Candidatus Vesicomyosocius sp. SY067_SCS001: one gene and its partner. The protein of the gene in region 2 interacts with the protein of the main gene of each other region in a pairwise test. Links are inferred from orthologs where the notes say so. Each region holds a gene or a part of one and is shown on either strand. Other genes may lie near its edges. The genes, in order: priA and ssb.

Evidence for each region.
Region 1: the proteins of ssb (region 2) and priA interact in binary tests that used the Escherichia coli proteins (3 or more experiments, as listed by UniProt). The link is inferred for Candidatus Vesicomyosocius sp. SY067_SCS001 from one-to-one orthologs.

What each region holds. Positions count from the first base shown.
Region 1 is NZ_CP054877.1:128,000-135,943, forward strand. What follows is about bases 4,811-7,771. They hold priA (replication restart helicase PriA), read right to left. Parts: upstream 7,313-7,771; coding sequence 5,309-7,312; downstream 4,811-5,308. Other genes in these bases: ybeY (rRNA maturation RNase YbeY), read left to right, coding at 7,358-7,771. In the rest of the region: HUW60_RS04945 (hypothetical protein), read right to left, coding at 219-710; HUW60_RS04950 (hypothetical protein), read right to left, coding at 677-1,276; proC (pyrroline-5-carboxylate reductase), read right to left, coding at 1,587-2,414; HUW60_RS00590 (phosphoglycolate phosphatase), read left to right, coding at 2,495-3,163; bioA (adenosylmethionine--8-amino-7-oxononanoate transaminase), read left to right, coding at 3,191-4,429; more of ybeY, read left to right, coding at 7,772-7,795; tRNA lysidine(34) synthetase TilS, read right to left, coding at 7,848-7,944.
Region 2 is NZ_CP054877.1:486,099-493,945, forward strand. Bases 4,176-7,039 are described here. They hold ssb (single-stranded DNA-binding protein), read right to left. Parts: upstream 5,925-7,039; coding sequence 5,427-5,924; downstream 4,176-5,426. Other genes in these bases: metH (methionine synthase), read right to left, coding at 4,176-4,760; HUW60_RS02350 (hypothetical protein), read left to right, coding at 4,951-5,346; HUW60_RS02360 (MFS transporter), read right to left, coding at 5,958-7,039. Outside these bases: ribH (6,7-dimethyl-8-ribityllumazine synthase), read left to right, coding at 1-442; transcription antitermination factor NusB, read left to right, coding at 445-870; more of metH, read right to left, coding at 1,107-4,175; more of HUW60_RS02360, read right to left, coding at 7,040-7,115; HUW60_RS02365 (outer membrane protein assembly factor BamD), read right to left, coding at 7,134-7,847. UniProt on the Escherichia coli protein: Plays an important role in DNA replication, recombination and repair. Binds to ssDNA and to an array of partner proteins to recruit them to their sites of action during DNA metabolism. Acts as a sliding platform that migrates on DNA via reptation.

The DNA of each region.
Region 1 (7,944 bases), 360 kb from region 2 along the record:
TTAGAGACGATTGTGCGAGTAAAAAACTATTGTGAGGTTGAAATACATAGATGTACTCACAATAATTCAGAGTTTCAGTTAAATATTACTTTGGTTCAAGGTATTACCAACAATAAATAGTAAATGTAAATTAACAAGGAGCTCAAAGTTTGTTATTAGGCCAGAGAATATTAATAGCTGAAACCGCTTCGTTAGCAACTATTGCTAATATGTAGTTATTATGTGGTGGTTAATACATTTAATGCTTTTTGAATAGGTTTTAATACATTTATAAGTTTTTTACGAATAGCAGAACCTGTTAAATGGTTTGCTGAAATAGTGCTAATGACTAAACGTTCACTTACACCTGCTAATAGCATTCTAGCAAAGAGCTTTTCTCTTTCATCTTTAATATCATAAACTACAACATTAGCTTGGTTAGTAATATCTACAATAGATTCTTTGAGAGTTATTGAGGGATGATATAGATATTGTCCGAGTACATCTAGTGTACGATATAAAATAGTTTCTTGATTGATTTTTTTTAAAATATTAATTGTTGTTTTTAACAGTAATTGTGTTTGTTTATCTGAAATAATTTGTAAGTCTTTATGTCTGAAGTTAAATGATATTATGCTAATATCAGTATGAATCTCAAAGTAAATATCTTTGAGATTCATACGTTCAATAAAACCAACTAAAAATGCTGTTTTTTTTGACCTTGTTTCCACAATTTAGCTTTTTCTTTTTTGTTGATCAGGTCTTTTTGTAATATCAAATTAGTGGTATCGATTAGTTGTTCTATATTATGTATAAAGGGTAATAATTCTAGTAAATATTTGGCGATATTTTTACCAATATAGGTGTTAATAATAAAATCTTTAGTGAGTAACAAACGTCCGATTTCAGCTTGATTAGCAGTATTAGTAGCGCACCACCAAGTTAGTTTGAGCAAATTTTTATCAAATTTGATTTCATTTGATACTGCTATAACAGCTTCAACTTCGCCCAGTTTGAGTAGTAATGAAAGGTTTGATGATGTTACTTGTCCTATTTTTGACCAGTGCTTTAAATATGATAGATATTTTCCATTCATTGTTCCCATAACTTGATTGATAAGAAGTTTTTTAACTTCTTTGATATATATGTCACTATTACTTGTTTTGCTTAAATCAATAATTTGTTCTCTAAATTGTGTGTTAAGTCCAATAACTAGTAGTTTATAAGTATCAATACGAATCGCGATCGAAGTCTTAATAAGAACATTTAGTTTAAGAATGTCTTCAGTGTTTAGCATTTAGAAGTCTATTGTTTTTTTGATATAACAGAATTTATTAAAAATAACTAGCTTTTGTTTGTTAATGTTGATTATTATTAAAAATCTAGATTGATATGTATGCGTCTGATGGTAGTTATTTATTATTTTAATTATGTTTTTGATATAATTCTATCTTAGAATAGTATTGTTTTTATACCTATTTTTAATAGAATAAGTTTAATATGTAAATTCAATATGTGTCTCAAAAAGTAATAATTAAATTTAGTAAGTGTAATAGTATTTTTTAATAAAAAAATTGTTTAAGTATTGAAATTTGCTGCTTAATGACTTATTCATAATTGCTTAATTCTATACCTATCTTATTTGCTCTATCAGAAGCAGCACGTATTGCATGAGTAATAATAACTTCAAAGTTTTGGTTTTGTAAAGACTCAATTGCTGCTTCAGTTGTTCCATTTTTTGAGGTGACTTTATTGCGAAGTTGTCGTGGTGAATCTTTAGAATGACTTGCCATCATACTTGCACCTAGTGCAGTTTGAATGCTTAACTTTTGTGCTACTACCTCATCTAGACCTAATGTTATACCGGCTTTAGTCATCGACTCAAGCATTAAGAAAAAATACGCAGGACCGCTACCAGAAACTGCCGTGATTGTATTCAATAAATCCTCATCATTTACCCATAAGCATTCACCTACAGAACTTAGTATATTTTCTGCTAGAAATTTTTGTTTGTTTGATACTTGTTTGTTAGCAAATAAACCTGTTATTCCTTGGTTGATCAATGCAGGTGTATTAGGCATAGTACGTACAATAGCTTGGTTACCGCCTAGCCAGCGTTCAATATCATGTGATCTTACTCCAGCAGCAATGGATATAATGAGTGTATTGTTTGTAAGTTTGTTTTTTAAATTTTTACAGACCGAGGATAATACTTGCGGTTTAACAGCAAAAATAATAGTGCTACATTGATTTGCAAGTTTGGTATTATCCGTGAAAACTTCAATATTAAATTCGGTTTTTCGAATGAGTAGTAATGCTTCGTTAGTATCACTGATTTTGATTTGGTTATGGTTAATGTTATTGCTAATAAGCCCAGAAATAATAGCATGGGTCATATTACCAGCGCCGATAAAACCGATAAGTGAATTTTGCATGTTGAATAAGTATTATAAAGTATTAATATACTGTGTATTTTACTAAAATAGTGTTTATTATAGAAAATAAAAGGACCTTGATGAAAAAATTTAATCCAAAATTAATTATTATTGATATAGATGGGACTTTGGTGGATAGTGTTCCAGATTTAGCCTATTGTATTGATGAATTAATGAAATCAATGAATAGGACGCCATGGGGCGAGGTAAAAGTTCGTGACTGGGTCGGTAATGGTGTATTAAAGTTAGTAGAAAGGTCATTGACTGGTAAGCTTGAGGCGAGTGTTAATAAACAAGATTTTGATAAAGCTTATTCAATTTTTTTGGAGTTGTATAGCATTAATACTTCCGTGCGTTCATGTTTATACGATGGTGTAAAAGAAGGTTTGGATTACCTAAAACGACAAGGTTATTTGTTAGGATGTGTGACTAATAAAGACGAGCAATTTACCTTGCCAATTCTAAAAGATTTGGATATTTTTAATTATTTTGGATTGGTAGTATCTGGTGATACTTTAGTAAAGAAAAAACCAGATCCATTGCCATTATTACACAGCGCTGAATTTTTCAATATCCCTCCACAAAATTGCTTAATGCTTGGTGATTCAATTAGTGATGTAATTGCTTCACGTGTTGCTGGTTTTGAGATTATTTGCATGTCGTATGGATATAATCATGGCAAGGATATCCAAGATGCTAATCCAGATTTAGTTATTGATTCAATGATTGAACTTAAAGATTATTTATAATAGCTAGTATCAGTAAAATGTATTCATATGGATACATTTGATAATCAACATATTTGGCATCCATATGCCAAAATTCCAAACGAAGTTCCTACTTATTTGGTTAAATCAGCTGAGGGTGTTTATTTAATTCTGGAAGGCGGTAACCGTGTTATCGATGGTATGAGTTCATGGTGGTCAGCAATTCATGGTTACAATCATCCAGTACTTAATAAAGCAATTGAAACTCAACTAAGGAAAATGTCCCATATTATGTTTGGTGGGTTAACACACCAACCTGCAATTGACCTTACTAAAACATTATTGAGCGTTACACCTGATAATTTAACCAAGGTATTTTTCACTGATTCCGGCTCACTGTCAGTAGAAGTTGCGCTTAAAATGGCCCTACAATATTGGAATAATAAACACCAAGCTAATAAGCAAAAATTTATTACTATCCGGGGTGGATATCATGGTGATACATTTGGGGCCATGAGCGTGTGTGATCCAGATAATGGCATGCATCATTTATTTTCAGGTGTATTGCCACAACACTTTTTTGTTAAAAGTCCATCCATTGTGCCTATGAATGAGGCTCTGGAAGATTTAAGAGTGACATTAAAACAAAATTCTAATAAAATTGCCGCTATGATTTTAGAACCTGTTATACAAAATGCAGGAGGTATTAGGATATACAATCCTCAATATTTACTTAAAGCTAAAAAGCTTTGCAAACAAAATAATATTTTATTCGTTTTAGATGAAATTGCAACCGGTTTTGGCCGTACTGGAGAATTATTTGCACTAGAATACGCTAATGTCGAACCTGATATTTTATGTTTAGGTAAAGCATTAACAGGTGGTTATATAACTTTAGCAGCTACATTAACAACCGATGATGTTTCAAATGTAGTAGGTACACTTATGCATGGCCCTACTTTTATGGCCAATCCATTAGCTTGCGCTGTCGCCAATGCTAGTGTTGAATTGTTACTTAGTTCTCCTTGGAAAAATAGTATTGCCAATATCGGAAAGATATTGAGTACAGAGTTATTACCTCTTAAAAATCATGATAAAGTTAAAGATGTACGAATCTTAGGCGCTATTGGTGTAATAGAGGTTATTCATGAAATTGACATACAAATAGTTCAAAAGTATTTGATTGATTTGGGTGTTTGGCTAAGACCTTATGGAAAATTACTTTACACCATGCCGCCATTTATAATTACTGATGATGAACTTTTAATAATTACTAGTGCTATTAAAGTTATAGTTAATAGACTGTAATTTTAATACAATAGACAGTCAGATGGAATAGTCTATTACTGTCTATTATATAATTCTAATTTAGAAACAGTTTTATAAGTGATTCCCAATAAAAAGATCAATTTTATACCTCGATTTACTTAGTAACTTGTAGAAATTATCGAAAAGACGTTTAGGTGTAAGTTTTTTAGATTTTGTATAATGTAGTATTTGTATCTTTGTTATACTTTTCAAGTAACGGTAAAGATATGGCGAGTAGTATATAGCTAAGAGTAATAATTTTTACTTACTAGTTTATCTATTCTGAGTTTTTGTCTTGTATTTTGTAATTTAGTAGATTTACTTTATTATGCATTAATAAATATGCGTATGACATAATTTTTATAGTTTCATATCCTGGCTTTTGTTTTCTTTTTTAAATTTTTATTTGTTTTCTTTTTTAAATTTTTACATGCTTCTCATTTTTATTTTTAATAAATTCGCTTTTAAATATTAAATTATATCAAAGATATACCTGTTTTAGTATATTTAGAAGGCATACTTATCTAATGAATATATAAGGATGATTGTTAGATGCTATGTTGATATATTTAATTATTATGATAACATTGATAGAAAATTAAATATCATCTATAAAGTTATACCAATATGATTGGTGTTTCTAACAAACCTGTTAAAGACTAGTATCTATAAGATTTCCTAATTTGTAGAAAGTTAGATAATAATGTCTAATAAATATTAGATTAGTCTAAAAATCTTTTTTAATTATATTAAATTATGTATAGTAAGAAATATATAGATTGTAACAACTCACTTTTTATTTTACTTAAGAGTTATAAATTTACACAAGTAAAATACTTTTGAAGTTGATAACTTAATGAGTAATAACTTTATTTGTTGTTATTCAATTGGATCAATATCTAAATACCAACGTACTTTGTTTTTTAGTTTGAGTGTATTGATGTGTTGACTAAAAGTGGATAAGATTTGGTGGAGTGTTACTCGATTATTAGATTGTAGGTATAGGTTAAAGTAGTAGTAGTCTGATTTTTTTTCAATAGTATTAGCAATTGGTCCCCAAATTTCTACTGAATTCATTTGTATGCTTTTTAACAAAATAGCTGCTTCATGTAAGAAATTTTCAGCGTTTTGTTTGTTTTTTGCATTTGCACATAATAATGCTTGGTGTGAAAAAGGTGGCATCATTGCACTTAAACGCTGTTTTAGAAGTTGACTAGCAAATTGTGTATAGCGAGAAGACAAAACAAAATTAAAAATTGGATGATCGGGATAGCGAGTTTGTATAACAACTTCACCTCTTTCTTTGTGTCTACCAGCACGACCAGATACTTGAATAAGGAGTTGGGCTAAATATTCAGTTGCTCGAAAATTTGTTGATAAGAACCCAGTATCAACATCTAGAATACCAACCATTGCAAGGTTGGAAAAATTGTGTCCTTTGGTTAACATTTGTGTACCAATAATAATACAAGATTTGCCAGTGTTGATTTGTTCTAAGTGTTTTGCAAAGGATTTCTTGCGTCGTGTGGTGTCACGATCAATGCGGATAATAGGAGTATCTACAAAGTATGAAGATAGGGTTTCTTCTAATTTTTCTGTGCCATATCCTAATATTTTAAGGCTTTGTTCAGTACAGTTTGGGCAGACATGTTCTGGTATTTTTTCGTCGCCACAATGATGACATTTAAGACGATTGATATAGCGATGATAAACCATTGTTAAATCACAATGGTTACATTGTGCTTTCCAGTTACATTGTGTACAGTAATAGATAGGTGCATAACCTCGGCGGTTAACAAACAACATAACTTGTTTGTTAATGGATAAATATTGCTTGATTTTTTCAATTAGCATTTTAGACAATACACCGTTAGTATTACTGCGCATATCAATCAGACTTACCTTGGGTAAAGTTGCACCACCTGCACGTTTAGTTAGTGTGATGCGTGTGATTTTCTTATCCATCGCATTTTTTAATAATTCTAATGAAGGCGTTGCTGTACCTAAGACCAATGGTATATTAGATTGTTGAGCTCTGATAAAACCTAAATTTCTAGCAGAATATCGAAAACTTGACTGCTGCTTAAACGAGTTATCATGTTCCTCATCAATAATAATTAAACCAAAATTTGATATAGGTGTGAAAATAGCACTTCTTGTACCAAGTATCACGTTAGCATCACCGTTTTTAGCCATAAGATAAGCGTCTAGTTTTTGAGTCTCATTAAGTTGCGAATGGATTGCTATTACGCGTGTTTTTAGGCGTGTTTTAAAATGTGTAATCATTTGTGGCGTTAGACCAATTTCCGGAACCAATACCAATACTTGTTTCTTTTGGTTAATCATTGATTGGATAATGTGTAAATATACTTCAGTTTTACCACTACCAGTCACACCATGGAGTAAAAAAGCGTGATATTGATTGGTTGATTTCAAAATTTGTTCGATAGCAATATTTTGTTCATCTGTTGGTTGAAAGTCTGGCTGTTGTAGTTTATTTGGTAAATCTATGATTTTTTTAATTTTTGCTTCTTTACCTAAAAGTAATTTCTTAGGTAATGTAGATGAAATAACTTTGCTAATTGGATAATGGTAATAATTAGCTGACCATAACAAAAGATCTAAAATTGATTTGTCTAAAATTGGTATTTTATCTAGTACTTCTTCAACAGATTTAAGTTTATACCCTAGTGTATCTTCTCTTTTTTTTTGGAAATTTGTTTCGTTATATCTACTTTTATCTTTAATATCTAATACAATGCCAATTACTTTTTTTCGTGCAAGTGGTACTTTAACACGTACACCAACAGACACCTCGTTATCACATAGATAGTTAAAGGTTTTACTCAATGATAGTATAGCAACTTCAATAATTAATGACAAAGTAATAGAGCTTTGATAAAATAATAATTTTATCTAATATTAAGTATGGTGATTATACAAAATAGTATTCACGATTTATCTGTTAATGAAGATGATTTAAGTTGTATTTTACAAAGAGTGGTTAAAGAATTGGGAAATGGTGAAAGTGAGTTATTAGTTCGATTGGTTGATAAGGCGGAAATTCAAAATCTTAATAAGGTTTATCGATACAAGGATAAATCTACTAATGTATTATCATTTCCAAGTGATTTGCCGATTGAAATTGATGAAAATATTTTAGGAGATGTTGTGATATGTACAGAAGTAGTTTTAAAAGAGTCTATTGAACAGCATAAATCTTTTAATAATCACTTCATGCATATGGCAGTTCATGGTACGTTGCATTTATTTGGTTATGATCATATTGATACTAAAGATGCACAAAAAATGGCAAACTTAGAAAGAAAAATTCTAGCAAAAATTGGGATTAATAATCCTTACTAAATTAGTAAAAATGCTACTATTTATTTAAAACTGGCAATTTTTATTCTTTATATTAAGCGCTATAGGCCTTACCAATACGTTCAATGGCATATAATGTATTACTAATGTAATACATTTTTAACTGGTTTCGTTCCCAAGGTGGAATACAA
Region 2 (7,847 bases):
TATTGTGGGTTATTTTTACCAAGATATTTGTGATAATCTATTATTAGCTGCACAAGAAACTTTAATCAAATATGGTATTAATGATAATAATATCAATGTATTTTATGCTCCTGGCGCATTTGAAATTCCACTATTAGCTAAAAAATTAGCAAGTCAACAAATAAATGGTAAAAACTTATACAATGGTATTGTAGCTTTAGGTGCTGTGATTAATGGTGAAACTCCTCATTTTAAGTTTATTTGTAATGAATGCGCTCGAGGTGTATCAAATGTTTCTTATCAGTATGAAATTCCAACCACTTTTGGTGTTATTACTACAAATAACATGGAGCAAACTATTGCTAGAGCTGGTGGTTATAAGGGAAATAAAGGCGAAGAAGCAACTATGGCGATGATTATAATGCTTTATTTAATGCAACAAGCAGATACCCAATCTTTTTAACTATGCCCTTTAAAACTCCAAAGCAACGTACCCGCGAACGTGTGATACAAGCATTATATCAATATCTAGTGTCAGGTGGTGAAGTATTTCAAATTGAACAACAATTTCTAAACCAAAAACAAGGCAAAATTTCAAAAGTTTTCTTTTCAAATTTATTTATCAATATCCTTAAAAATAGATTTGTATTAGATGAGCTAATTACATCTAGCATTAGTCGGGGAACTGAAGAGCTAGGATCTGTTGAACATTCTATTTTATATCTAGGTACTTTTGAACTTAAATTTAACTCAGAAGTGCCTTATAAAGTCGTAATTAATGAATCACTTGTATTGGCAAAATTATATGGCGCAGAAGGTTCATATAAACTTATTAACGTTTCGTTAGATAAATTAGCACGAATGCTTAGAAAAATTGAATTAATCAACTAAAAATAAATCTAGATATATATTTTATAATCATAAGTTTTTGTTTTTTACTAACCAAAAGATTTATTGTATTTGACAAAATTGCTTGATTAAAATTTGCAAGTAATTTATATATTTACTTAAATAATTTAACTATTTTGGTGATTTTAATAATATCTAGAATAGCACGCTTTAACATGGGTTTGTTTAAGTAGTTAGAAACTTTAAACAATTAATGTTTAATTTTTTTGTAAGTATTCCTATTCTAAATTAGGTGATAGTAATTTTTCTGCTTGTTCTAACGAAATACTTTTACGTTTAGCGTAATTATTTAATTGTGATTGATTGATTTTTGCCACGCCAAAGTATCTAGCATCAGGGTTTGCAAAATACCAACCGCTAACGCTAGCAGTTGGTAGCATTGCATACGAGCTGGTTAATATCATGCCAGTGTTATTTTTAACGTCAAGTAGTGTCCAGAGTTTTTCTTTTTCGCTATGTTCAGGACAAGATGGATAGCCAGGAGCAGGGCGAATACCATCAAATTTTTCTTGGATAAGTTGATTGTTATCAAATCTCTCAAAACTATAACCCCAAAGATTGGTACGTAATTTAAAGTGCATAAGTTCGGTAAAAGCTTCTGCTAGACGGTCAGCTATGGCTTTAATCATGATTGAATTATAATCGTCGTGGTCAGCTTTAAATGTAGTAATTAATAATTCAATATTAATACCGGTAGTAACAGCGAAGGCACCCATATAATCATTGATGCCGCTATCTTTTGAAGCAATAAAATCACTTAAACAAAAGTTTGGAGTGTTGCCTTTTTTGTCTAATTGTTGACGTAGATGGTTAAGGGTTATTATAACTTCGTTATTTTTATCATACAACTCAATGTCTTCATTGATACTATTAGCTGGGAAAATGCCGATAACGGCATTAGCCGTAAGTAGTTTTTCATTAATTACTTTTTTAAATAAAACCTTAGCATCATTAAATAGTGTACTAGCAGATTCACCTACAATCTTATCCGTTAATATATTAGGAAATTTACCGGTTAATTCCCAAGTTTGGAAAAATGGTACCCAGTCAATAAATTTGAAAATTTCAGCTAAATCATAATCTTTAAAAACATGAATACCTAATTTTTTAGGTTTAATAATAGAGTTAAAAGAAATATTAGGTCTATTAGCTCTAGCTTTTTCTAGAGAAATAAGTCTACTTTTACCTTTATTGATACGACGCTTACGTATATTTTCATACTCGATCTTTGTATCATTTAAAAGTTTCTGCTTAAGGGTTTTTGAGAGTAGGGCAGTTGCTACGCCAACGGATTTAGAAGCGTCTTTTACATAAAAAACTCCATGGTTATATTCTGGCTCAATTTTTACGGCTGTATGTGCTTTAGAAGTGGTAGCACCACCAATCATTAAGGGCAAATTAAGACCTTGACGAGTCATTTCTCTAGCAACAAACACCATTTCATCTAGTGAAGGTGTGATTAGCCCTGATAAACCAATAATATCTACATTCTCTTTTCTAGCAGTTTCAAGTATGGTTTCGATAGGTACCATTACACCTAGATCAATAATTTTATAATTATTACAAGAAAGTACCACACTAACAATATTTTTACCAATATCGTGTACATCTCCTTTAACCGTTGCCATTAAAATTTTGGCTTGTGAGCTGGGGACACAATTTTCTTTTTCAGCTTCTAAGAATGGATCTAAGTAAGCTACTGATTTTTTCATAACTCGAGCTGATTTCACCACTTGAGGCAAGAACATTTTTCCATCACTAAATAAATCACCTACTACATTCATACCACTCATAAGTGGGCCTTCAATGACTAGAATAGGACGACCTAATTTATCAAATGCCTCTTGAGTATCTTTATTAATGTATGTAGTAATACCCTTGACTAAAGCATGTTCTAGGCGTTTTTCTACTGCCCATGTGCGCCATTTTAGATCTTGTTTATTATTTTTTTGCTCGAATGTGTTAGAAAATTTTGAGGCTATATCAACTAAACGTTCGCCTGCTTGTTTGTTGATATTTAATACAACATCTTCAACAGCTTTTTTAAGTTCTGGGTGAATATCATTATAAACCATTAATTGCCCTGCATTAACGATACCCATAGTCATGCCTGCTTTTACAGTATGATATAAAAAGACTGAATGAATCGCTTCACGTACGGTATTGTTACCTCTAAATGAAAATGATACATTGGATACTCCTCCAGATATTTTAGCGTAAGGTAGATTTTTTTTAATGGCGCGCGTGGCTTCAATAAAATCTATCCCATAATTATTGTGTTCTTCAATACCTGTTGCTATCGCAAAAATATTAGGGTCAAAAATAATATCTTCTGGTGGAAAATTAACATTATTAACTAAAATATGATAGGCTTTTGTACAGATTTCAATTTTTCGAGATTGTGTGTCTGCTTGACCAGATTCATCAAATGCCATAACGATAATTGCTGCACCATAGCGTTTGCATAGACGGGCATATTGTATAAACTTAGCCTTACCTTCTTTGAGTGAAATAGAGTTGACAATAGATTTCCCTTGCGTGCATTTAAGTCCAGCTTCGATAATCTCCCATTTAGAAGAGTCTACTATTAATGGAACTTTAGCAATATCAGGTTCTGAGGCGATTAGATTCATAAAGCGGATCATAGCAGTTTTACCATCAAGCATACCTTCGTCCATATTGATATCAATCATTTGTGCGCCTTCCTCTACTTGTGTGCGGCAAATATCCAGCGCCTTTTCATATTCTTGGTTAAGAATAAGACGTTTAAATTTAGCTGAACCTGTAATATTAGCGCGCTCACCAATATTTACAAAAAGTGAATCGTTACCAATATTAAAAGCTTCAAGCGCTGATAAGCGACATTCTAGTTTAATAGTAGGAATCTTTCTAGGAGGTATCCTACTAATTGAGTCAGCAATTGCTTTAATATGATCAGGAGTTGATCCGCAACAACCCCCTAATATATTTACCAAACCTGATCTTGCCCATTCACTAACTTGTTCACTCATGGTTATAGCATTTAAATCATATTCTCCAAATTCATTGGGTAGTCCAGCGTTTGGATGAGCTGATACATAGGTATCAGCTACGCGTGACATTTCAGCTATGTATTGGCGTAATAAATCAGGTCCTAGTGCACAATTAAGCCCAATAGAGATTGGTTTAGCGTGGCGCAATGAGTTATAAAAAGCCTCAGTCATTTGTCCAGATAGAGTACGACCAGAAGCATCAGTAATGGTACCAGAAATCATAATGGGTAACTCAATCCCGTCGTCTTCAAAAACCTGTTTAATCGCAAAGATAGCAGCTTTGGCATTGAGTGTATCAAAAATGGTTTCAATTAAAATAATATCTACCCCACCTTTAATCAAGCCACGGGCGGATTCTATATAAACATCAACTAACTCGTCAAAGGTAATATTTCTAAATCCAGGATCATTTACATCTGGTGATAGAGAGCAAGTGCGTGAAGTTGGACCAATAACACCAGCAACAAATCTTGGTTTTTTAGCACTTGAAAATTCATCTGTTGCTTGACGTGCAATTTTAGCACTTTCAAGGTTAATTTCATAGGCCAATTCTTCCATTTTATAATCAGACATAGAAGTTCGAGTAGCATTAAAAGTATTAGTTTCAATAATATCAGCCCCGACTCTTAAATAATCTTTATGAATATTCTTGATAATCTGAGGCTGAGTAAGTGAGAGTAAATCATTATTACCTTGAACTAATATATGCCAATTTTTAAAACGATCGCCACGATACTCTTTCTCGGTTAATTTGTGTTGTTGAATCATGGTTCCCATAGCACCATCAAGTACTAAAATTCTTTTATCTAAAAGGGATTTTAATATCTGTTTTATATTCATATTTAGCATTATACAAGTATATAACAAGTTCTAATTTACAATAAATGGAAAGGTTATAGTGAATAAAATATTATAATTATCTTGAATTTTTATTCATGTAATCAATATTTTTTAAGTGTTAGTTTTATTTAGGTGTTAATATATTATTATGTTATAATATACTTTAATTTTATTAAATGGAGATGTAACAATGAAAAGTTTTTTTACAATAGTATTATTGACATTTACTATAAGTGTGAATGCATTTTGGAGTGGTAATAACTCTCCTTGGGGAAATGGGTATAACCACCATAATAGTTATGGTTACCAAGAAGATAACGGTATATTTGGCTATAACCCGTATGATTTTTGGGATCCTCGTTGGTATGCAGAAGAAATGGGTAATATGTTTGATGAATTCGATGATAATGGTTGGAACAACAACTATAATGGCTATGGACGTAATGGCTATGGACGTAATGGCTATGGACGTAATGGCTATGGACGTAATGGCTATGGTTTTGCTCCAAATGGTTATGTAAATACCCCATGGGGGCCTGGTGTTGCACCTAAAGTTACTAAACCAGTAGTACCAACAGTTAAGTAATATCAAATTATGATTAATAAAAAACCAGCACTAGTGCTGGTTTTTTATTGCTTTATTGTCGAGCCTTATATCCCCTTTTCCTAAAAAGGAATGTCATCATCAAATTCAGAATTTTCAACAGGTGTGATAGGGTCTGATATTGGCAGTACTGTCTTTTGTTGTGATGCAAATGTAGAAGAAGGGGATGATTGTTGAGGTTGGAGCGTATTATTCATATCATCAGTATTATCGTGGCGACTATCTAACATTTGTAATGTGCCATTAAAGCCAGATACAACTATTTCAGTTATATAACGATCAGCACCAGTTTTGTCTTGCCATTTTCGAGTTTTTAATTTACCTTCAATGTAAATTTTAGAACCTTTGTGTAGATATTGACTAGCAATATCAGCTAATTTTCCAAATAAATTAACTCTATGCCACTCAGTGCTATCAACTTTTTGCCCTGTATTCTTGTCTATCCATCTTTCATTAGTTGCAACGGATAAATTAGCTATTGATCTACCATCAGAGGTATATTTTAATTCTATATCTTGACCTACATTACCTATTAAAATTACTTTGTTGATTCCTAACATTTTTTTTGCTCCAATTAATTTTTTGCTGTTTGTTTAACGGGGTGTTTTTTGCTTTGTTGTAAGGATGATTATCCACCAAATAATTGCAATAAATGTAGTAAATAAGAATACACTATTTAGATTAAATATGTTGTAAATACGTCCACCAGAAATCCCGCCAACGAATACACCTAAGAATTGTGATGTAGAATACAATCCCATAGCCAATCCACGTTTATCAGCGCTTGCACCTGAGGCTATGAGTGAAGGTAAAATAGCTTCTAATGCATTAAAAGCAATAAAAAATAAAGTTAGGAAGATCAAAAATGAAGTGTATGTAAGTTGTGTTTGATAAAACAAAATTTGGCTAATAATCAATAATGTAATAGCGCTTAAGAACACAGGCTTAATTTTTTTATGTTTGGAAGCTAAGATTACCATTGGTAACATACCAATAAAAGATAACATGATAATAGGTAGATATATTTGCCAACTATCTTTAATGTCAATAATATTATTTTCTTCTAAAACAATTGGCATGGCGATAAAAGCACAAGTTAAAATTAAATGTAGTGCAAAAATACTAAAATCTAGTCGTAGTAAATCAATATTTAGTACTTTTTTAATGTTTACAATTGATAAAGTATATTGTTCTTTAGGTTTAATGTCTGGCATGGTACTAACAATAATCAAAGCAATAATAGAAAGCAAAGCAATAATCCAAAATAAGCCAGAGATACCTAATTTAGCACTAATAATAGGGCCTAGTAATAAGGCTAGCATAAAGGCTATGCCTATTTGTACACCCACAAAAGCATTGGCTTTAGAACGTTGATTATCGCTAATAAAATCTGCTAAAAATGCCATCAGTACTGCTGAAATAGCACCTGAACCCTGCAAGGCTCTACCAATAACAATTCCTATGATATCTGTTGAATTAGCAACCACAATACTACCAATAAAAAAGATAATAAGACCAATATTTATCATGGATTTTCTACCATACTTGTCTGACAAATAACCAAATGGAATTTGTAATAATGCTTGAGTTAAGCCATAAATACCAATAGCTAAACCTATTAAGTAAGGTGTAGTATTGGTGTATTTACTGGCATAGACTGAAAATATAGGAAAAATCATAAACAAGCCTAACATACGTGTGGCCATGATTAAAGAAATTTTAAACGTGAAAACTCTTTCTTGTTTATTCATCGGAGTAGGTTAATAACCTTAGTTCTTCAAAGAATAATAGGGTGTATACCAAGGGTAATTTTTTTCTAGTACTCGACGTGTATCTTTTGCTAGTGTACCTGCGTTAATAGCATCATAATTGATTGCCATTAAATGTAGTGCTGCAGGAACTGAGGGCGTATTTTGATATTTCTCAACAATAAACTTAGTCCGGTTAATAGCAGCAATATTGGCCCCTTTCTTGGTGTAATAAATAGCTATGAACAACTCATGTCTTGATAAAATATTTCTAAGTACAACTATACGTGTTATAGCGTCTTCACTATACTTAGTTTTTGGAAATTTATCAATCAATGCTAGATAGTAGTTAAAGGCGTTACGTACTGAATTAACTCCACGTTGAGCACTATCAGTAAAGTAGTCATCTAAAAATGAGCGGGATTTGTCTTGTGAAACAACACCTCGTAAATAATAAGCATATGGAGTTGAAAAATGTTCTGGATAAATTTTAATATAATTATTTAGATGATAAATTGCCTGGTCATAGTCTTTGTTTTTATACAATGCATAGGCGATTTCTAACTTAGACTGTAGTGCATATTTTGAGCCAGGATAAGCGGCTTGTAGTTGTTCAAAAAGTTCTATAGATTCATTTATTAATCCTAATGATTCTTGTTCTTTAGCTTGAGTAAAAAATGTCTTTGGCGACCAACCTTTAGTAATAGATTCTATTTTAATTTCTTTTTGCCAGAA